DNA from 3 places in the Saccharopolyspora sp. 6V genome. Region 3 is predicted to be linked to each of the others. Evidence: riboswitches for the same ligand, from Rfam matches in the RefSeq annotation. Region 3 holds a riboswitch; each other region holds the start of a gene.
What was found. Region 3 has a riboswitch for glycine ahead of gcvP (aminomethyl-transferring glycine dehydrogenase). Riboswitches for the same ligand answer to the same signal wherever they lie in the genome.
Positions count from the first base shown of each region.

Region 1: linked by a shared signal. The riboswitch ahead of gcvH (glycine cleavage system protein GcvH) and the one ahead of gcvP (aminomethyl-transferring glycine dehydrogenase) in region 3 are both predicted to bind glycine.
Region 2: linked by a shared signal. The riboswitch ahead of gcvT (glycine cleavage system aminomethyltransferase GcvT) and the one ahead of gcvP (aminomethyl-transferring glycine dehydrogenase) in region 3 are both predicted to bind glycine.

Region 1 is NZ_JAIUKB010000006.1:20,960-28,358, reverse strand. Features, by position in the region: gene LCD35_RS01235 (L-serine ammonia-lyase) at 5-1,357, opposite strand; gene gcvH (glycine cleavage system protein GcvH) at 1,382-1,756, opposite strand; glycine riboswitch at 1,899-1,993, opposite strand; gene ald (alanine dehydrogenase) at 2,197-3,312, shown strand; gene LCD35_RS01220 (hypothetical protein) at 3,671-4,165, shown strand; gene LCD35_RS01215 (ABC transporter ATP-binding protein) at 4,281-5,303, shown strand; gene LCD35_RS01210 (ABC transporter permease) at 5,303-6,151, shown strand; gene LCD35_RS01205 (ABC transporter ATP-binding protein) at 6,512-7,399, shown strand, end outside.
Region 2 is NZ_JAIUKB010000075.1:72-7,470, reverse strand. Features, by position in the region: gene LCD35_RS15960 (phosphoenolpyruvate hydrolase family protein) at 1-416, opposite strand, end outside; gene LCD35_RS15955 (Tm-1-like ATP-binding domain-containing protein) at 413-1,624, opposite strand; gene LCD35_RS15950 (hypothetical protein) at 1,802-1,954, opposite strand; gene LCD35_RS15945 (acyl-CoA dehydrogenase family protein) at 2,057-3,235, opposite strand; gene LCD35_RS15940 (long-chain fatty acid--CoA ligase) at 3,281-4,867, opposite strand; gene LCD35_RS15935 (TetR/AcrR family transcriptional regulator) at 5,090-5,722, shown strand; glycine riboswitch at 5,825-5,953, shown strand; glycine riboswitch at 5,954-6,052, shown strand; gene gcvT (glycine cleavage system aminomethyltransferase GcvT) at 6,171-7,283, shown strand.
Region 3 is NZ_JAIUKB010000023.1:29,782-37,180, forward strand. Features, by position in the region: gene garA (glycogen accumulation regulator GarA) at 1-357, shown strand, start outside; gene LCD35_RS04990 (bifunctional nuclease family protein) at 883-1,359, shown strand; gene LCD35_RS04995 (MerR family transcriptional regulator) at 1,666-2,286, shown strand; glycine riboswitch at 2,639-2,741, shown strand; gene gcvP (aminomethyl-transferring glycine dehydrogenase) at 2,906-5,803, shown strand; gene LCD35_RS05005 (HesB/YadR/YfhF-family protein) at 5,888-6,172, shown strand; gene LCD35_RS05010 (3-methyladenine DNA glycosylase) at 6,277-7,152, opposite strand; gene LCD35_RS05015 (thioesterase family protein) at 7,170-7,399, opposite strand, start outside.

The DNA.
Region 1 (7,399 bases), on a different contig from region 3:
GCTCTCAGCACTCGATGACGTTCACCGCGAGCCCCCCGCGAGCGGTCTCCTTGTACTTGACCTTCATGTCGCGCCCGGTCTCCCGCATCGTCTTGATCACCTTGTCGAGCGACACGAAGTGGCTGCCGTCGCCGCGCAGCGCCATCCGCGTCGCCGTGACGGCCTTGACCGCGGCGACGGCGTTGCGCTCGATGCACGGGATCTGCACCAGCCCGCCGATGGGGTCGCAGGTGAGGCCGAGGTTGTGCTCCATCGCGATCTCGGCGGCGTTCTCCACCTGCCACGGCGTCGCGCCCATCGCCTCGGCGAGCCCGGCGGCCGCCATCGAGCAGGCCGAACCGACTTCGCCCTGACAGCCGACCTCGGCGCCGGAGATCGACGCGTTCTCCTTGAACAGCACCCCGATGGCACCGGCGGCGAGCAGGAACCGGATGACGCCCTGCTCGTTCGCCCCCGGCACGAAGCGCACGTAGTAGTGCAGCACCGCGGGAACGATGCCGGCGGCACCGTTGGTGGGCGCGGTGACGACCCGTCCGCCTGCCGCGTTCTCCTCGTTGACGGCGAGCGCGAACAGGGTGAGCCATTCCATGGCGTCGTCCTGCTCGCCGAGGTTCGCCCGCAGCGCGGCGGCGCGCCGCTTCACCCGCAGCCCGCCGGGAAGTTCCCCGTCGTTGCGGCACCCGTTGTCGACGCACTCCTGCATCACGGACCAGATGTGCAGCAGCCGGGCGCGGACGTCCTCGGCGGAGCGCCAGGACAGCTCGTTGTCGAACATGACGTCGCTGATCCGGGAGCCGGATTCGGCGACCCGGGCGAGCAGTTCGTCGCCGGTGCGGAACGGGTGGCGCACCGGCGTCTCGTCCGGCTTGATCCGGTCGGTGCCGGCGGCCTCGTCGTCGACGACGAATCCGCCGCCGACGGAGTAGTACACCGCGGACCGCAGTTCCCCACCTGCGCCGAACGCCGCGAACCGCATCCCGTTGGGGTGCAGCGGCAGCGACCTGCGCCGGTGCATCACCAGGTCGCGGTCCACCGAGAACCGGATGTCGCGCTCCCCCGCCAGCAACAACCTGCCGTCGGCGCGGATCGTCTCCACCCGTTGTGCGACGGCGGCCGGGTCGACCGTCTCCGGGTCGTGCCCTTCCAGGCCGAGCAGCACCGCCTTGGGGCTGCCGTGGCCGTGCCCCGTCGCGCCGAGCGAACCGAACAGCTCGGCCTTCACCTTGTCGACCTGACCGAGCAGACCGTCGTCCTGCAGCCGCGCGGTGAACATCCGCGCCGCCCGCATCGGGCCGACGGTGTGCGAACTCGACGGGCCGATGCCCACCGAGAAGAGGTCGAAGACGCTGATCGTCACAGCTCCGCCCCCCTCAGCCCCGGCCTACTCACCACCGGTGAACTGGGCGTACTCCTGGGCCGTGAGCACAGCACCGGTCTGCTCGGCACGCACTTCGAGCAGCCAGCCCTCGCCGAACGGATCAGAGCCGATCACCGCGGGGTCGTCGGCGGCGGCCGCGTTGACGGCGACGACCTCGCCGGTCACGGGCGCGAACAGGTCGCTGACGGACTTGGTCGATTCCAGCTCACCGCAGGAGGCGCCGGATTCGATCCGCTCGCCCACCTCGGGCAGCTGCACGTAGACGATGTCGCCGAGCGCTTGGGCCGCGTACGGGGTGATGCCGATGCGCACCAGGTCGCCGCGGTCCTCGATCCACTCGTGCTCTTCGGTGTAGCGCAGCCGTTCGGGCAGGGACATGGAGGCTCCTCACCATCGCGGGCACGGGTGTGCCCTGGGTTCGCGGGCCTCCCCCTCTGTTTCGGGACCTGAGAGCTTCGCCGCGGTGGTTCGCGGCTTGCACCGTGGGTGCGGCGCCGGGGCGCGCGCTTTCCAGAGTGGCCTCGCCCGAGCGGTCATGGGTGCCTGAGAGTTTTGCGGGGAGGGTTTGCTCCTTCGGCGCCCTGCGTTGCGCAGGGTCTCTCCCGCTCGGGTTCTGCGGCGCTGTGCGGTTGTGGTCGTGCCCGGCAACGATAAACGGACGTGGGCGGGTGTCAACGCCCAGCCGCCCGGATCACAGCGAGGAAGGGAACCTTCCTGTCACCGGTGACAGGAAGGTTCCCTTCCTCGCGGCGGGGTGCGGGCGCCGGGCGGATGATGCTGGGGTCGGTGTTCGGTCGTGGGGTCGGGAGGCGGACCGGGTGAAGGTCGCAGTGCCGCGTGAGGTGAAGAACCACGAGTACCGGGTGGCGGGGGGCCCGGCAGGGGTGCACGAGCTGGCCGCGCGGGGGCACGCGGTGTTCGTGGAGGCCGGCGCCGGGCTCGGTTCGTCGATACCCGACGAGGACTACGCGGCGGCGGGCGCGACGATCGTGCCGTCCGCGGCGGACGCGTGGGCCGAGGGCGAGCTGGTGCTGAAGGTGAAGGAGCCGGTGGCCGAGGAGTTCCCGCGGCTGCGGGCGGGCCAGGTGCTGTTCACCTACCTGCACTTGGCGGCGTCGGCGGAGTTGACGGACGAGTTGCTGCGCGCCGAGGTGACGGCTCTCGCCTACGAGACGGTGCAGACGGCGCGCGGCGGGTTGCCGCTGCTGGCGCCGATGAGCGAGGTCGCGGGCAGGCTCGCCCCGCAGGTCGGCGCGCAGGCGCTGCTGACCCCGCAGGGTGGTCGCGGTGTGCTGCCGGGCGGCGTGCCCGGAGTACCGCCTGCGCGGGTGGTGGTGATCGGCGGCGGGGTGGCCGGGTTGAACGCGGCGCGGGTGGCGTCGGGCATGGGCGCCCAGGTGCAGGTGCTGGACACCGACGTGGACCGGCTGCGGGAGATCGACGCGGCGCATGGGGGCGCGATCCGCACGGTGACGTCGAACGCGTACGCGGTGGAGTCGGCGGTGCGGGCGGCGGACCTGGTGATCGGCGCGGTGCTGGTGCCGGGTGCGAAGACGCCGAAGCTGGTGTCGAACGAGCTGGTGGCGCGGTCAAAGCCGGGCAGCGTGCTGGTGGACGTGGCGATCGACCAGGGCGGGTGCTTCGAGGATTCGCGGCCGACGACGCACGAGGATCCGACGTTCCGGGTGCACGGTTCGGTGTTCTACTGCGTGGCGAACATGCCGGGCGCGGTGCCGAACACCTCGACGTACGCGTTGACGAACGTGACGTTGCCGTACGTGCTGCGGATCGCCGATCAGGGCTGGCGGGCGGCGTGCCGGGCGGATGCGGCGCTGGCCAGGGGCTTGAACGCGCACGGCGGGCTGCTGGTGAGCGAGGCGGTGGCGCTGGCGCACGGGCTGCCGAGCACGGCCCCGGACGCGGTGCTGGTCTGAGCGGATCCGCAACCGCGAGACCATCCGAGACCACTGCGCGGCGAGACCGGCGAGTTTCACTCGCGGAGGTGAGAAGACCCCGGAAGGGGTTAGAGGGCGGCCCGCTCAACCGGCCTGGGGGTCACCGGGAGCAGGCCGCCAGGTCCCAGTGTAGGACACGAACGCTTGATTTCCGACGTGCGCAGCGTGACGAACGCCCGGTTCCCCGCCACAACCGGAAGTCCACTCGACCGAGTGAGTTCGGTGCAGTCGGCCGGGTGAGCTGCCGATGGGAGTGCGCCAAGCCGCGGCGATCTGCGGCGGTGCTCGTCGCGGGCGCCACCGGGGCCCGCGTTCTCCGCCCCGATCAGCGCGCGCGATGACCGTACGACGCGGGGAGTGGCACGTGGACGACGCGAAGATGCGGGAGGCCGTCCTGGACCGGCTGGCCCGGCTGGAGCGGGTGGCCATCGAAGGCGGCACCGAGGAGCTGTTACCGGTCGCCAGGTCAGAGCTGCACCGCCTCACCAGCGGGCTCCGGGCCCTGCTGGAGGCCCACCACCCGGATGCCGACGGCCGCTGCCCCGCCTGCTCCGGCGCGGTGCGCAGCCGCAGCTGGCCGTGCGAGTCGTGGCTGATGGTGCACCGCGGCCTCATCGGCGACCGCACCGCGCCCGCCGCCCCGACCGGCCGCCACGGCCCGGCGGACGAGCCCGACCCGGACGCCGAGGGGCGGCAGCCCACCGGCCGCTGGCCGAGCAGCGCGCCGGTCCGCCACCACCGCTCCCCCCGCCCCGAGGACGGCCGGCCCACCGCAGCGCGCCGGCCCGGGCCGGAACGGCCCATCGCCTGGCCGCAGCACGGGACCGGTTGATTTCCGAACTCCTCCCTGTCGGGGCGGGCCGGTCAGGCAGGATGGGACCGGCCCCGCGCCCGAGCGTGATCGTCCGCGTCCCGCGCTCGCGAGCACCCGGCGGGGCCGAGCGACGATGGAGGAGCGTGTGCACGACGGCAGCGGCCGGATCCTGGTGCAGAACCTGAGCAAGAACTTCGGGCCGGTCAGCGCGGTCCGCGACCTCAGCTTCGCCGTTCACCCCGGTGTGGTGACCGGGTTCCTCGGCCCGAACGGATCCGGCAAGACGACGACGCTGCGCATGGTGCTGGGGCTGGTGAACCCGACGTCGGGAACCGCCACCGTCAACGGGGTGCCCTTCGCGCAGCTGCGCAACCCCGCCACCGTGGTCGGGGCGGTGCTGGAGGCGCAGAGCTTCCACCCGTCCCGCACGGCGCGCAACCACCTGCGCTGCTATTCGGCGGCGATGAACGTGCCCGACCAGCAGGTCGACCACGCCTTGGACCTCGTCGGGCTGACCGGCGCCGCGAACCGGGCCGCGGGCGGGTTCTCGCTGGGCATGCGGCAACGGCTGGCGCTGGCCACGGCGCTGCTCGGCGATCCGCAGGTGCTGATCTTGGACGAACCCGCCAACGGGCTCGACCCGGAGGGCATCGCGTGGCTGCGCGGCTTCCTGAAGTCGTTCGCCGCGTCCGGGCGCACCGTGCTCGTCTCCAGCCACCTGCTGCGCGAGATGGAGCACACCGTCGACCACGTGGTGATCGTGAGCCGCGGCGAGTGCGTCTACAACGGCGACCTGGACCAGCTGCGAGCGCAGCAGCGCAACCGGGTGCTCGTGCAGGCCGGTGATCCGCAGGCGCTGGTGAACGCGCTGCAGGCGGCCGGGCTGGCGGTCGAACCGCTGCCCGACGGGCGGATCGCCGTCACCGGCTCCGACTCCCGGTCGGTGGCCGAACTGGCCCTGCAGGCCGGGGTCGCCGTCTACGGGATCCAGGAGGAGCAGGTCGACCTCGAACGGCTGTTCTTCCAGCTCACCAGCGGCCAGTACGTCGGCAACCAGCACCCGCCCGGCGGTCCGCCACCCGGCACCGGTGGCTGGGCACCGCCCGGCGGCCCCAACCCGTACCAGCAGCACGGCGGATTCGGAGGTGGCGCCTGATGGACGGCCTGGTCAAGTCCGAGTTCCGGAAGCTCTTCACCACCAACCTGTGGTGGGCACTGCTCATCCCCGTGGCGCTGCTGAGCTTCGGCGCCAGCTGGATGGGCACCGGGTTCGGCTACATGTCCTCGATCGAGCAGGAGATCGGGCGGCCGCTGCCGCTGGGCCTGCTCACCATGTCGATGTCGACGAACTTCAGCACGATCTTCGCCGGCCTGGTGGGGGCGCTGGCGTTCGCCGGGGAGTACCGGAACAAGAGCATCACCACCACGTACCTCACCGGCAACCCGCGCGGGGCGGTGCTCGGGGCGAAGCTCATCGCCTACACCAACCTCGGCCTGCTGTACGGGCTGGTCAACGTGCTGTCGGCGAGCCTCGGCGCGATCGCGGGCGCCGGGCTCGACGGGTTCGGCGAAGGTCCGGACTGGCTCATCGTGTGCGCCGCCGGGCTCCTCGCGATGGTGTTGTGGACGCTGCTCGGCGTCGGGTTCGGCGCCCTCGTCGCCAACCCGGTGATCGTGATCATCGTGCTGCTGGTCTACAAGTTCGTGTTCGAGTTCATCGTCGACCTGTTCCTCGTCGGCTCCGACGCGTCCGGGGTGAGCGCCTACCTGCCGGGGGCCGCGGGCAGCGGGATCGTCGGCAACCTCGCCGTGCCGATCTTCATCAGCGCCACCGCCGGGCCCGACGAGCAGTACGTGCCGCAAGGGCTGTTCGAGGTGCTGCACTTCGTCTTCGGCGGGTCCTACGGGCATCCGTGGTGGCTGAGCATGCTGACCTTCGCCGGGTACGCGGCGCTGTTCGTCCTCGGCGGCTGGTACTTCAGCGGGCGGCGCGACATCACCTGAGGTGGCGCTGTTCGATCGGAGGGGATCTTCCTGCTCGGGTGGGGAGGTCCCCTCTTTCGTGCGGGGCGGTGGCAGGAAGGTTCCCTTCATCGCGCCTGTGATCGAAAGGTTCCCTTCCTCCCACCCGTGACCGGAAGGTTCCCCTGCTCGCGCCTGTGATCGAAAGGTTCCCTTCCTCACGTCGATGACCGGAAGGTTCCCTTCCTCGCTCAGGTGAGCGCCGGTGCGCCGCCGCCGCGCCCCCGGATCCCCGTCGTCCCCGGCACCTAACCTGGCCTGGTGAGCGACTCCGGCAGCGAATGTTCCCGTCCTGGTTGGATCCGCCGATTGTTCGCCGCCTGCCGGCGGCACCCGGTCGCGATGCTGCTGGCGTTGGGCGCGTCGGTGGCGGCGGTGGGCTTGGAGGCGCTGGTCCCGCTGATCACGAAGGCGGCGGTGGACGACGCGGTGGCGCGCGGCACCGATCGGTTGTGGTGGTTCGCGGCGGCGTTGGCGGGGCTGGGGGTGTTCCGGTTCGGGGCGGCGTTCGTGCGCCGCTATTCGGCGGGCCGGTTGGCGCTGGACGTGCAGCACGACCTGCGGCGCGCGGTGTTCGGCTCGGTGCAGCGCTTGGACGGCGGCAAGCAGGACGCGTTGCGCACGGGCCAGGTGGCGTCGCGGGCGATCAGCGATCTGCAGCTGGTGAATGCGCTGCTGTCGATGGTGCCGCTGGCGGCCGGGACCGTGGTGCTGATGGCGTTCGCGCTGGTGGCGATGGTGTGGTTGTCGCCGCTGCTGACGTCGGTGGTGCTGGTGGTGGTGCCGTTGATCGCGGCGGTGTCGGCGCGCAGCAAGAAGCGGTTGTTCCCGGCGACGTGGTCGGCGCAGCAGCGGGCGGCGGACATCGCCCAGCACGTCGAGGAGACGGTGTCCGGAGTCCGGGTGGTGAAGGGCTTCGGCCAGGAGGCCCGCGAGGTGGCCCGGTTGGAGTCGGGTGCGCGCCGGTTGTTCGCGGAGCGGCTGCGCACGGCGCGGATGACGTCGCTCCCGCAGGCGAGCTTGTCGGTGCTGCCCGCGGCGGGCCAGGTGGGGGTGTTGGGCCTCGGCGGTTGGATGGCGCTGCACGGCCAGGTGGGGCTGGGCACGTTCGTGGCGTTCGCGGCGTACGTGGCGATGTTGGGCGGCCCGGCTCGGATGATGGCGAGCGTGCTGGTGCAGGGCCAGTTGACGCGGGCGGGCATGGAGCGGATCACGGACCTGATCGATTCG
Region 2 (7,399 bases), on a different contig from region 3:
CCGGTCTCCTCCAGGTTCTCCCGGAAGGTGCCGTCGATGAGCCCGACGGTCGGGAAGTTCTGCACCCCGGCGAAGCCGAGTTCCCGCAGCCGCGCCAGGAACGGCCCGGTGAGCAGGAACGGGTCGGTGCCGTTGACCCCGGCGAGCACCGGGGTGCGGTGCACCACCGGCAGCACCTCGCTCGCCATCTCCACCACGATCTCGTTGGCGTTGCCGTAGGCCAGCAGCCCGGCGAGCGAACCGCGCCCCGCCATCCGGTAGCGGCCCGAGTTGTACAGCACGATCAGGTCGATGCCGCCGGATTCCTCGCACTTGGCGGACAGCCCGGTGCCCGCGCCGCCGCCGATGATCGGTTCGCCCCGATCGGCCATGCCCCGGAATCGGCGCACCAGGGTCTCCCGGTCGAACCGCGTCATGCCCGTCCTCCTCGCGCGCGGACCTCGTCGAAGGCGCCGAGCAGCGCTTCGACGAAGCGGTCGTCGTTGATGTCGTGCGGGACGCGCACCAGGCGCCGCTGCTCGGTCTGGTGCACCTCCGCCTCCAGGGTCTCGAACAGGGCCCGGTCGGCGGCCGGGTCGTGGAAGGGCTGCCCCGGGACGTCCAGCAGCGAGACGCCGCCCTCGGGCAGCAGGAACCGCACCGGACCGGTGCAGGCGTTGAGCTTCGCGGCCAGGAACCGGGCGATCTCGCGGCATTCGTCCGCCGTGGTGCGCATCAGCGTGACCTGCGGGTTGTGCTCGTAGAACAACCGGTTCCGGTACCGCTCCGGCACGGTGTCCGGCGCCCCGAAGTTGACCATGTCGAGCGCGCCGCAGGAGCCGACGTAGGGCACGCCGCTGCGCGCGATCGCGTCCAGCCGGGTCTCGCCCGCGCTCATCACTCCCCCGGCGACCAGGTCGCACACCTCGGTGGTGGTGATGTCCAGGACCGCTTCGACGAGCCCGTCGGCGACGAGCTTCTCCATGGCGCGGCCGCCGGTGCCGGTCGCGTGGAACACCAGCGGGTCGTGGTCGGTGGCGAGCCGGTTCGCGGCCTCGGTGACGCAGGGCGTGGTCACCCCGAACATCGTCAGCGCCACCGCGGGCAGCTGCTCCACGGCCGGCACGGTGTTGCGCACGGCCCCGGCCAGCGCGTGCGCGGCGTTGCCGAGCACCTGGCGGGAGATCCGGTTGAGCCCGGCGACGTCGGTGACCGCCGGGAACATCGCGATGTCCGACGCGTCCACGTAGGACGAGATGTCACCGGAGGCCACCGTCGAGACCACCAGCTTCGGCACCCCCACCGGCAGCGCCCGCAGCGCCGGGGTGATCAGCGCGGTACCGCCGGAACCGCCCAGGCCCAGCACCCCGCCCACACCGCGTCGCGCGCCGAGCCACCGCTCGAACGCCAGCGCCATCGCCACCACGGCCGTGCCGCGATCACCGGTGAACACCGCCGCGGCCCCGCGCGGGTGCGCGGCGGCCACCTCGGCGGCGGACACGTCGGGGGCATCGGCGGACTCCGCGCCGGACGTGCCCACGTCGACGGTGATCACTTCCACGCCCGCGTCGGCGACGAGCCCGGCGACGTAGCGCAGCTCCGCGGCCTTCGTGTCGAACGTGCCCACCACGTAAGCCCGGCCCATCGCACCGCCCCTGCTCCCGGAATCAGCCCGCGAGAACCCTACTGCCGATCCGGCCCCGGCACAGCCCGTTGATCACGGTTCACCGGCCGGGTCCGCCACCGGCGCGGCACGATCCGAGCACCGGGTCCCCGCACGACGACGGCCCCCGGGTGCGCCGGGGGCCGTCGTGGGGGTGCGTCACTTGCTCTTGCCACCGCCGAGGAAGCGGTTCTTCACCTGCTCGATCTTGGCCTTGTTCTTCGGGTCGCTCGCGTACCGCTTGGCCTGGTCGATCGCCTTCTTGCCCTGCGGGCTCTTGGCGAAGTCGGTCACCTTCTTGAACAACGACATAGCAGCTCCCAGTCGGGCCGGTCGATCACGCTGCACCCAGGTTACCGGCGAATCGGACATCCGATCGAGGGTGTGACCGGGCCGATCCGCCGCGTCGCCGGATCAGCCGAGCACCCCGCCGACCTGGGCGTGCCCCTTGAGCAGGTTGCGGGCGATGGTGCGGCGCTGGATCTCGTCGGTGCCCTCGAAGATGCGCAGCAGCCGGATGTCCCGGTACCAGCGCTCGATGGGCAGCTCGCGGGTGTAACCCATGCCGCCGTGGATCTGCAGCATCCGGTCCACGATCTCGTTCGCCCTGGTGCCGCCGTAGAGCTTCGCGATGGACTGCGCGTGCCGGGAGTCGGCGCCCTGGTCGACCTGCCACGCGGCCTGCAGCACCAGCCAGCGCAGCGCCTCGATCTCCACCGCCGAGTCCGCGATCATCCACTGGATGGCCTGCCGGTCGGCGATGGGCGCCCCGAACGTCTGCCGGTTGCGGGCGTAGTCCATCGACATCTCCATCATCCGCTCGCAGCCGCCGAGGGCGCGGGCGGGCAACAGGTAGCGGCCGCGGCCGATCCACTGCATGGCCAGCTTGAAACCGCCGCCGACCTCGCCGAGCACGTTCTCCTCCGGCACCCGGACGCCCTCGAAGACCAGCGCTGCGGGCTGGCGGTCCCACTCGCCCATGATCTCGATGGGCTCCGACTTCCAGCCGGCGTCCCGGTCGGCGAGGAAGCAGGTGACGCCGCCGTCGGCGCCCTTCTCCTTGTCGGTGACGGCGAAGACCATGGTGAAGTCGGCGTCGATGCCGCCGGTGATGAACGTCTTCTCCCCGTCGATCACCCACTCCGAGCCCTCCTTCCGGGCCGTGGTGCGCAGGTTCTTCGCGTCCGAACCCGCGCCCGGCTCGGTGATGGCGAAGCAGGACTTGCGCTCGCCCTCGATGGTGGGCACCAGGTAGCGCTGCTTCTGCTCCTCGTTGGCGTGGTAGAGGATGTTGTCCGCGTAGCCGCCGAAGCTGAACGGCACGAAGGTGCGGCCCAGCTCGATCTCGATCAGCGCGGTGAGCACGGCGGAGAGGTTCATGCCGCCGTACTCCTCGGGCGTCTGCACGCCCCAGAACCCGGCGTCGCGCGCCTTCTTGCGCAGTTCGGCCAGCTCCTCGCGGGTGAGGCCGCGTTCGTGGTCGCGCTCGCGGCGCAGCACCTCCGGCTCCAGCGGCACCAGCTCGCGCTGCACGAACGTGCGCACCCAGTCGCGGATGTCGCGTTCGGTCTCGGACAGGGAGAAGTCGACCATCGGTGGCGGGTCCTTTCGGCGAGGTCGGTGTGGCGAGGTCGGGGCTCAGGAGGATTCGGCGATGCGGCTGCGCAGTTCCCGCTTGAGCACCTTGTGGCTGGGACCCAGCGGCAGCTCGTCGACGAACACGACGCGGCGCGGGTACTTGTGGTGCGCGGTCTGCTCCGCGGCCCAGGCGATGATGGCCTTGCCCAGCGCCTCGTCCGGGTCCTCACCGCGTTCGGGCACCACGACCGCGCACACCTCCTCGCCGCGCCCCGGGTCGGGCAGGCCGATCACCGCGCACTGCGCGACGGCGGGGTGCCGGATCAGCAGCTCCTCCACCTCGCGCGGGTAGATGTTGTAGCCGTTGCGGATGATCAGGTCCTTCTTGCGGTCCACGATGGACAGGTAGCCCTCGGCGTCCTTGACGCCCATGTCACCGGTGCGGAACCAGCCGTCGACGAGCGCCGCCGAGGTGGCCTCCGGGTCGTCCAGGTACCCGGCGAACACGTTGTGGCCGCGGACCACGACCTCGCCGGTCTCCCCGGCGGGCAGCAGTTCGATCCGGTCCTCCACGGACGGTTCGGCGATCTCGACGTCGATGCCCCACAGCGCGTGCCCGACGGTGCCTGCGCGCGGCCCGAACGCGGGCTGGTTCACGGTGGCCGTCGGCGAGGTCTCGGACAGCCCGTAGCCCTCGTGGATCGGGGCGCCGAAGCGCCGCTGGAACCGCTCCAGCACCGCCACCGGCAGCGCCGCGCCACCGGACACGCACATCCGCAGCGAGGACAGGTCGTCGTCCCCGGCGGCCTCCAGCATCCGGATGTACATGGTGGGCACGCCGTTGAGCTGGGTGATGCGGTGGTCCCGGATGAGCCGCAGCGCCTCGGCCGGGTCGAATTTGGGTTGCAGCACCAGCGTCGCGCCCGCCCGGAACGTGGTGTTCAGCGAGACGGTCTGCCCGAAGACGTGGAACAGCGGCAGGCAGCCGAGGATCAGGTCCTCGCGGCGGGTGTCGTTGGCGTCGAAGGCGTTCACCGTCGCGTTGAGCACCAGGTTCAGGTGGGTGAGCACCGCGCCCTTCGGCCGGCCGGTGGTGCCGCTGGTGTAGAAGATCACCGCGGGGTCGTCGGGCGCGCGGGTGGCGAAGGAGCGGACCGGTTCGGCCGCGGCCGCCGCCTCGCTCAACGAGTCCGGGGTCTCCGGGCCGGGCACCGACGGGCCGATCGAGACCAGCGGGATGCCGGCGCGGCGCGCCGATTCGGCGGCGAGCGCCAGCTGGCTCGTGTGCCCGACGACGAGCTTCGCGCCGGAGTTGCGCAGCAGGTACGCCGCCTCGTCCGGGACCAGCAGCAGCGGAACCGGCACCACGACCGCGCCCGCGGTGAGCACCGCGTAGTAGGCGCGCACGAAATCGATCACGTTGGGCGCCACGATCGCGACCCGGTCGCCCGGCTCGATCCCGCGAGCGCGCAGCGCGGCCGCGTGCGCCCGGACCTGCTCCCACAGCTCGCCGTAGGTCACCCGCTGCTCGCCCTCGACGACCGCGGGGTGCGCCGGGCGCAGCCGCGCCGGCTCGGCGAGGACCGAGGCGAGCGACAGCGTGGTGTGCGGCTCGACCCGCTCCGGGGACTCGTCGTCGTTGACCATCGTCCACCTCCGTGAGGATGTCGCCGGTGCGGGCGGCACGGTCGTCCGCCGTTGGACACCTGACGACTAACGTCGTTAGTTTTGGACTCTAGGACCACCCCGCGCACCGCGGCAAGAGCCGCGCACCGGACACTGATCGACACGATCCGCAGCGGACGCGGACGGGCACGGCGCCCACCGAGGGGGCGCCGACCGGCAGCGGGCGGCAGGCAGGAGCGCGGCATGGGCAGACCCAAGAGCCCCCAGCTCACCCGCGAACGCATCCGCGAACACGCGCTGGCGATCATCGACGGCCAAGGCCTCGAAGCGCTGTCCATGCGCAGGCTCGCCGACTCCCTCGGCGTCCGCGCCGCCTCGCTCTACAACCACGTGGCCACCAAGGAAGCGCTGCTGCACGACGTCGCCGACGACGTGATGGGCACCGTCGACACCAGCGGGTTCGACATCGACTGGCCCACCGGCCTCACCCGCTGGGCCCGCTCCTACCGGGCCGCGCTCGCCGCCCACCCCAACCTGGTGCCGTTCATGGCGTCCGGACCGGCCCGCCGGGAGACCTCGCTGCGCCGCGCCGACGCCGTGCACGGCGGGCTGACCAGCGCGGGCTGGCCGCAGCGGTACGCCACGATGATCGGTGCCTCCACCAAGTTCCTGGTGCTCGGTGCGGCGATGGGCTCGTTCGCGGGCGGGTTCGTCGACGACGCCGAGGTCTACGACGAGCGGTTCCCGCACCTGCACGGCGCCCACCTGCTGCGCGAGCACGCCGCCGAGATCGACGACGACAGCTTCGAACTGGCGCTGCGGGCGCTGGTCGACGGCCTCCGCGCCCAGCACGCCCGGCTGTTCCCGCAGCGCTGAACTCCGCGCGCGGCGACGGGATCACGCTCACGTTCGGTTGACTGCGCTGTGTGATCTCCGTAGCGTTCCGGAGCACAACACAACACCGGACTACAACGCCGACGACGTCGTGCGGGAGAGTCTGCGCCCCGCCAGGAGCCCCTGGTCCGTGCAGGATGCGATTCCTGGGTGCAGCGCCGAAGGAGCAATCCTCCCCACCAAACTCTCAGGCCCCGCTACCGCGCGACAGCAGGCGATCACGGAGAAAAGCAGGGACCCGTGTCCCTCGCCCACGGTGCAAGCCGCCCTCGTGCGCGGTGAAACTCTCAGGCCAATGACTCCGGGGAGACCGGCAGCGCACGCCCGCGCCCATCGCCGTCGGAGGACCCCGGATATGGTTTCTGCTGGAAGTGGCCGCAACCGGTCCCCCTCGGACGTGATCGGTGCCCACCAGGAGGAGTTCCGCACCATGACGTCGTCGCCCCCCGCTCCGCGACGGACACCGCTGCACGAGGTCCACGAGTCCCTCGGCGCGCACTTCACCGACTTCGCGGGCTGGCGGATGCCGGTCCGCTACTCGGGGGACACCGCCGAGCACCAGGCGGTGCGGACCGCGGCCGGGTTGTTCGACCTCTCGCACATGGGCGAGATCGAGATCAGCGGCCCGGAGGCGGCCGCGGCGCTGGACCACGCGCTCGTCGCGAACGCGTCCGCGATCACGGTGGGTCGCGCCCGCTACACCATGCTGTGCAACACCGAGGGCGGCGTGCTCGACGACCTCATCGTCTACCGGCTGGACGAGCAGCGGTTCCTGGTGGTCGCCAACGCGGCCAACGCGGCCGTGGTCTCCGCCGAGCTCGCCGAGCGCATCGCCGGGTTCGACGCCGCGCACCGCGACGTCTCCGACGAGTACGCGCTGATCGCCGTGCAGGGACCGGAGTCGGTGTCGATCTTGGCGCCGCTGACCGGCACCGACCTGTCCACCGTGAAGTACTACGCCGGGTATCCCAGCGAGGTCGCCGGGAAGCAGGTGCTGCTGGCGCGCACGGGCTACACCGGCGAGGACGGCTTCGAGCTGTTCACCTCCCCCGCGGACGCGCCCGCGGTGTGGCGCGCGCTGACCGACTCCGGCGCCGAGCGCGGACTGGTCCCGGCGGGGCTGTCCTGCCGCGACACGCTGCGGCTGGAGGCGGGCATGCCGCTGTACGGCAACGAGCTGTCCGCCTCGCTCACCCCGTTCCACGCGAACCTGGGGCGCGTGGTGAAGCTGGACAAGCCCGGTGACTTCATCGGCAAGGCCGCGCTGGCGCAGGTCGCGGCGGCTCCGACGGAGCGCACCCTGGTGGGGCTGCGCACCGACGCGCGCCGCGCGCCCCGGCACGGCTACCCGGTGCTCGCCGACGGCGCCGAGATCGGCGAGATCACCAGCGGCGCCCCGTCCCCGACGCTCGGTCACCCGATCGCGATGGCCTACGTGGACCGCGCGCACAGCGCGCCCGGTACCGCGGTGCAGGTCGACATCCGCGGCAAGTCCATCGACGCCGAAGTCGTGGAACTGCCGTTCTACCGCCGCAAGGCCTGACACACGCCCGCAACGGGCTCTCGAAACCTTGACCGGACCGCGCCGGACCCGTCCGGCGCAGCCCAGATCGAACACCAGGAGGCAATTGCTCATGTCGACACCGGACCTGTTCAACG
Region 3 (7,399 bases):
GCGACCCCGGAGCCAGCGGCCTCCGGGGTCGATGCGCTGCCCGCCGGGGCTGCCTTGCTGGTGGTCAAGCGCGGCCCGAACGCCGGGTCGCGGTTCCTGCTCGACAGGGAGACCACCAGCGCCGGACGCCACCCGGACAGCGACATCTTCCTCGACGACGTGACGGTGTCCCGTCGGCACGCCGAGTTCCGGCGAGAGGGCAACGACTTCGTCGTCGTCGACGTCGGCAGCCTCAACGGCACCTACGTCAACCGGGAACCGGTGGACACCTCGGTGCTGGCCAACGGCGACGAGGTGCAGATCGGGAAGTTCCGGTTGGTGTTCCTGACCGGTCCCATCGACGATCAGGGCCGCTGAGCCGGACGTTCCGCGGACAGAGCGCATCGGGGCGACGCCATCCGGCGCCGCCCCGATCGTTCTCGGCGGTGATCGTTGCGAGCGATCTTCGAGCCGGTGGTTCCCGCACTCCGGAACGGGTTCTGCGGGATGTGCTGCGGTGTATCGTGACGGGGGACATCGTTCGCGTCGCGAGCGGTCGGCGCCCTCCCGGGTGCCGGGCGCCCGGATCCGGGGCGGTCCGCGGCGGAAACGTCGCGGGAATCGCGTCCGGTGAGCACCTGCGGGTGCCGCGGAACCGGTGCGCAACGGCGTCAACGACCGCCCCGGCCCGGGGCGGACAACGGAAAGGCCCGGTACCGGCGACACCGTCGGTGCGAGGCCGGGAACGAGCCGGAAAAGCCGTCCACCGAGCGGAAAATCCGGGCGGGGACGACGGCCGGAGGTCGGCGTGTCCGCCGTATCGCGGGTAGCGTCAGAGGCGTCGGTGCGCGATCCTCGACCAAGGATGTCACGCTTCGGCGCGCTGGAGGAGGCGATGTGTCGATGAGCAGCGAAATGCGCGTCGTCGGCGTGCGAGTGGAACTACCAGCCAACCAGCCGATCCTGCTGCTGCGCGAGACCGAGGGCGAGCGGTACCTGCCGATCTGGATCGGATCGGTGGAGGCCACCGCGATCGCGCTGGAGCAGCAGGGCGTGCGACCCGCCAGACCCCTCACCCACGACCTGCTCAAGGACGTCATCGGCGCCCTCGGGCGGGACTTGGAGCAGGTGCGGATCACCGACCTGCAGGAGGGCACGTTCTTCGCCGAGCTCATCTTCGACGGGGACGTGCGGGTCTCGGCGCGGCCGAGCGACTCGGTGGCGCTGGCGTTGCGGATCGGGGTGCCGATCCACGCCGACGAATCGGTGCTGGACGAAGCCGGGTTGATCATCCCGGACGAGCAGGAGGACGAGGTCGAGAAGTTCCGGGAGTTCCTGGACTCGGTCTCGCCGGAGGACTTCCGCGGCGCGGACACCTGATCGCGGCGGGCGGGCGCACGACCCGCCCCGCCGCCCGCGTCGTCGTGAGGGGGCTCCTGGTGCAGCTCGCACCGGGAGTCCCTTTCGCATGCCGGGGCCCGCGCGGGTGCGGCTTCGGGTGCGGTGCGTGCGCGAAGGCGGGGCGTGCGTCACACCCGGGGTGGGCGGGCGTCCCCGCGCGTCGCGTTGACCCGCCCACCGGGCGGGCTTACCTTCGGAGTGCGCGAATCGCCCCGATGTGATTTTCCAGGTCGGGGAAGGTCAAACCCCCGGTTCCATGATCGTCCTCGCGCTCGGGTGATGATCATGCGACGAGCCGGGTTCGGTGGTTCGCCGGCTTCGGCCGGGCGGAGGGAGGCAGGCGTGGTGGAGCGAGCACCTGGCGAGGATGCCGCCGCGGAGGGGTCGAAGCCGTTCCCGGAGACCGCGCTGCCGGACGAGCTCGTCGGCTACCGCGGTCCCGCGGCGTGCCAGATCGCCGGGATCACCTACCGGCAGCTGGACTACTGGGCGCGCACCAAGCTGGTCGGGCCGTCGATCCGCGGCGCCGCCGGTTCCGGGTCGCAGCGGCTGTACTCGTTCAAGGACATCCTGGTGCTCAAGGTCGTCAAGCGGCTGCTGGACACCGGGGTCTCGTTGCACAACATCCGGGTCGCGGTCGAGCACCTGCGCCACCGCGGGGTGGAGGACCTGGCCCGCATCACGCTGTTCAGCGACGGCACGACGGTCTACGAGTGCACCTCCGCCGAGGAGGTCGTGGACCTGCTGCAGGGTGGCCAGGGCGTGTTCGGCATCGCGGTCAGCGGTGCGATGCGCGAGATCACCGGCACCATCCACGAGTTCCCCGCCGAGCGCGCCGACGGTGCCGAGCCGGACGAGCCGGTCGCCGACGAGCTGTCGCGGCGCCGGGACCGCCGCATCGGCTGATCGCCGAGGCGCGCTAGGCCCGCCGTGGCCGCCGTGCCGTCCGGCGCGGGTCCGGCGGTCTTGCCGCCAGCAGGTGCGCGGGCCACCTATCGACCCGATCGGCCGCTCTCGCCGTGCGCGGGCCACCGTTCGGCCTGTTCTGGTCCCGCCCGTCGGGCGCAGGCGCCGATCGGTCTATCCGGTCCCGCTCGCCGTGCGCGGGCTGTCGGCGGATCCGGCCAGGCCGTCCTGGCGCCCGCGGCCGTCGGGTCACCGCCCGTCGATGTCACGCCCCGTGCCGCTGGGATGATCGGGCGGGATGAAGATCGCACCGTTCGGCCGTCACCGGATCGGGTAAGCTGCTGTGCATCGCCGACCCCGCGCGGGAGAGTTCGCCGTTGACCTGGTCAGCGGCGGCGCCGAAGGAGCAAACCCTCCCCGACAACCTCTCAGGCCTGCTGGACCGCACGGGCGAGATACCTCTGGAAAGCGGGACCACCGACGTGGTTCCCCGCCGACGGTGCAAGTCCGGTCCACGGACCGGGTGAAGCTCTCAGGCGTTCGCGTCGCGGACAGTGACAGAGGGGGAGAGCAGCACACGTGCTGCCGCCCTGTCCGTCGCGATGAATGAGGTGTGGCGATGACGACCGAAGACCGTATCCCGCTGGCCGCCCTGGAACACGGCACTCCGTTCGCCGACCGCCATGTCGGGCCGCTGCCCGCTGAGCTGGCCCGGATGCTCGACGTGATCGGCGTCGGCTCGCTGGAGGAGCTGGGGCAGTCGGCGGTGCCCGACGGCATCCGCGAGCGGGACCTGCAGCTGGCGTTGCCGGAACCGGCCACCGAAGCCGAGGCGCTCCAGCAGCTGCGCGACCTGGCCAGGCTGAACAGCCCGCACACCGAGATGATCGGCCTGGGCTACTACCCGACGATCACGCCGCCGGTGATCCGGCGCAACGTGCTGGAGAGCCCCGCCTGGTACACGGCGTACACGCCGTACCAGCCGGAGATCTCGCAGGGCAGGCTCGAAGCGCTGCTGAACTTCCAGACCATGGTGGCCGACCTGACCGGCGTGCCGGTCGCGAACTCGTCGATGCTCGACGAGGCCACCGCGGCGGCCGAGGGCATGACGCTGGTGCGCCGCGCGGGCCGGGCCAAGTCGCCGCGGTTCGTGGTGGACGCCGACGTGCTGCCGCAGACCCTCGCGGTGCTGCGCACGCGGGCGGAACCGCTGGGCATCGAGGTCGTGGTGGCGGACCTGTCCGCGGGCGCGTCGGCGCTGCCGGACGGCGAGTTCTTCGGGGCGCTGCTGGCCTACCCGGGTGCGTCCGGAGCGGTCCGCGACCACCAGGCGGTCATCGACGAGGTGCACGAGCGCGGCGGCATGGTGGTGGTCAGCGCCGACCTGCTCGCGCTGACGGTGCTGCGCGCTCCCGGTGAGCTGGGCGCGGACGTGGTGGTGGGCACGACGCAGCGCTTCGGCGTCCCGATGGGCTTCGGCGGCCCGCACGCCGGTTACATGGCGGTGCGCAAGGGCATCGAGCGGCAGCTGCCCGGCCGGCTGGTCGGGGTGAGCGTCGACGCGGACGGGAACCAGGCCTACCGGCTGGCGCTGCAGACCCGCGAGCAGCACATCCGCCGGGAGAAGGCCACCAGCAACATCTGCACCGCCCAGGTGCTGCTCGCCGTGGTGGCGGGCATGTACGGCGTGTACCACGGTCCCGCCGGGCTGCGGGCCATCGCGAAGCGGGCGCACCGGATGGCGGCGGTGCTGGCCGAGCGGCTGCGCCGCGGCGGGGTGCGCATCGTGCACGCCGAGTTCTTCGACACCCTCGTCGCCGAGGTCCCCGGCCGGGCCGCCGAGGTGGTCCGCGCCGCGCGGGACGGCGGCATCAACCTGCGCCACATCGACGACGACCACGTCGGCGTCAGCTGCGACGAGACCACCACCCGGGAAGCGCTGGTGCGGGTCGCGGAGGCGTTCGGCATCGCCGGGGGTTCGCTGGCCGGCATCGACGAGCTGGACGCCGAGACCGACGACGCGCTGCCGACCGCGCTGCTGCGCACCTCCGAGTACATGACGCACCCGGTGTTCCACGCGCACCGCTCGGAGACCTCGCTGCTGCGCTACCTGCGCAGCCTGTCCGATTCGGACGTGGCGCTGGACCGCAGCATGATCCCGCTGGGCTCCTGCACGATGAAGCTCAACGCGACCGCGGAGATGGAGCCGATCACCTGGCCGGAGTTCGCCGAGCTTCACCCGTTCGCGCCCGCCCAGGACGCCACCGGCCTGCTGGAGATCGTGCACGACCTGGAGCGCTGGCTGGCCGAGATCACCGGGTACCACTCGGTGAGCCTGCAGCCGAACGCGGGCAGCCAGGGCGAGTTCGCCGGGCTGCTGGCCATCCGCGCCTACCACCACAGCCGTGGTGCGGCGGCGCGGGACGTGTGCCTGATCCCGGCGAGCGCGCACGGCACCAACGCGGCCAGCGCCGTGATGGCCGGGCTGCGCGTGGTCGTGGTGCGCTGCGACGACCAGGGCAACATCGAGCTCGACCACCTGCGCGAAGTCGTCGACCAGCACCGCGACGACCTCGCCGCCATCATGATCACCTATCCGTCCACGCACGGCGTGTACGAGGACACCGTGGAACAGGTGTGCGGGCTGGTGCACGAGGCGGGCGGCCAGGTCTACGTGGACGGCGCGAACTTGAACGCGCTCATCGGCCTGGCGCGGATGGGCGAGTTCGGCTCCGACGTCTCGCACCTGAACCTGCACAAGACGTTCTGCATCCCGCACGGCGGTGGCGGTCCCGGCGTCGGCCCGATCGGGGTGCGCGAGCACCTGGCGCCGTTCCTGCCGAACCACCCGCTGCAGCCCGCCGCGGGGCCGGAGACCGGGGTCGGGCCGATCAGCGCCGCGCCGTGGGGCAGCGCCTCGATCCTGCCGATCTCCTGGGCCTACGTGCGGATGATGGGCTCCGACGGGCTGCGGCGGGCGACGCTGACGGCCGTCGCCGCGGCGAACTACGTGGCGCGGCGGCTCGACGAGCACTTCCCGGTGCTCTACACCGGCTCCGGCGGGTTCGTCGCCCACGAGTGCATCCTGGACCTGCGGCCGCTCACCAAGGCCTCCGGCGTCACCGTGGACGACGTGGCCAAACGGCTCGCCGACTACGGGCTGCACGCGCCGACGATGTCGTTCCCGGTGGCGGGCACGCTGATGGTGGAGCCGACCGAGAGCGAGAACCTCGCCGAGCTGGACCGGTTCTGCGACGCGATGATCGCCATCAAGGGCGAGATCGACAAGGTCGCCGGCGGCCACTGGCCGGCCGACGACAACCCGCTCGTGCACGCTCCGCACACGGCGGCCTCGCTGGCCGGGCCGTGGGAGCACCCCTACAGCCGGGCGGAGGCGGCTTACCCGATGGGCACCGGGGCGCCGAAGGTGTGGCCCGCGGTGCGCCGGATCGACGGGGCACGCGGGGACCGGAACCTGGTGTGCTCGTGCCCTCCGCTTTCGGCCTACGAGGGCTGACCGCGGCGCGGGGGTGAGCGGGAGCCGCCGCCGATGCACTACGGTGGGCGACTCCATCCGATCGCCTCCGAGAGGAGTGCAGCAATGCTCACGATCAGCGAGAGCGCAGCCGAGGTCATCAAGGTCGTGTTGGCCGGCGGTGACTCGCCCGAAGGATCGGGGCTGCGCATCGCCCCGGTCGCGGACGAGGCCGGGCAGGCCGAGTTGCAGGCGTCGATCGCCAGCGAGCCGCAGGGAGACGACCAGGTGTTGGAGGAATCCGGTGCCCGGGTCTTCCTCGAACCGCAGGCGGCGTCGCTGCTGGGCGACAAGGTGCTCGACGCCGAGCGCGACGACAACGGCGAGCTGAACCTGGCCGTCCGGGACTGAGCCGCAGCGACCCGCCGCGCGCGGGTCACCGAGCCGACGACAGCGCCGGCCGGGAGCGGGGGAGCGACCTTCCCCGGCCTGGTCGGCGCTGCCGCGTTCCGGGCTCAGCCCACCGGCTGCGAAACGGCCAGCAGCCGTTCGCAGTGTTCCACCAGCCGGTCCCGCAGCGGCGCGGCCCGCTCGGCGAACTCGCGCTGCGCGCGCACGTAGGCGGCGCGGCCCTCGGGCGTCTCCACCGCGACCGGCGGGTAGCCGAGGGCGGCGAGGTCGTAGGGGCTGGCGCGCATGTCCAGCTCGCGGATGTCCACCGCCAGTTCGAAGCAGTCGGCGACGAGTTCGGCGGGCACCAGCGGATCCAGTTTGTAGGCCCACTTGAACAGGTCCATGTTGCCGTGGAGGCATCCCGGCTGTTCCAGGGCGACCTGGTCCTCGCGGGCCGGTTGCAGCGCGTTCAACGGCCGCGCGGGCGGGGTGAAGAACCGGAAGGCGTCGTGGTGGGTGCACTTGATGGGCATCGACTCGACGACCGCGTCGGTGCCCGCGTGCCCGAGCCGCAGCGGCCAGGACTCGTGGCGCACGTCGCCGGGGGAGGTGCGGTAGACCATCGCCCACTCGTGCAGCCCGAAGCAGCCCAGCTGCGGGCTGCGGGAGCGCACCGCGGTGAGCAGCCCGTGCACGAAGCGCACCGACTCGCGGCGCTTCGCGGTGAGCACCGCCGGGTCCAGCGCCACGCCCTCGGGGACGCGCCGGTAGCCGCGGCGCTCCAGGAACTCGGCGCCGCCTTCGAGCGCGACGCCGAAACCGGGCTGCCAGCGCTCCAGCAGCGACGGGCGGTGCGAGTAGTAGGTGAACAGGAAGTCCATCACCGGGTGCTTCTCCCCGGCGCGCTGCCTGCGCCGGTGCGGTCCGGTCCAGCGCTCCACCCGCTCCCGGTGCGCGTTCGCGCGGTCCCGCCATTCCTGTTCGCCCAGCACTCGCATAGTGCCGCCAGGATAGGTCAGCCCTCGTCGGGGCCGGTCCGGCCGGGGCGCAGCTGCGCGATCAGCTCCCGCAGCCGCGGCGGGACCGGTGCCTTGGCGCCTTCCGGGTCGTGGCAGGCGAAGGTCATCCGGCCGTGGACGACGAGCTCGTCGTCCCGGGTGAACTCGAAGCCCAGCGAGTAGGAGGTGGTGCCGACCCGGTCCTGCACCACCTCGCAGGCCAGTTCGTCGAACACCCGCACCGGCG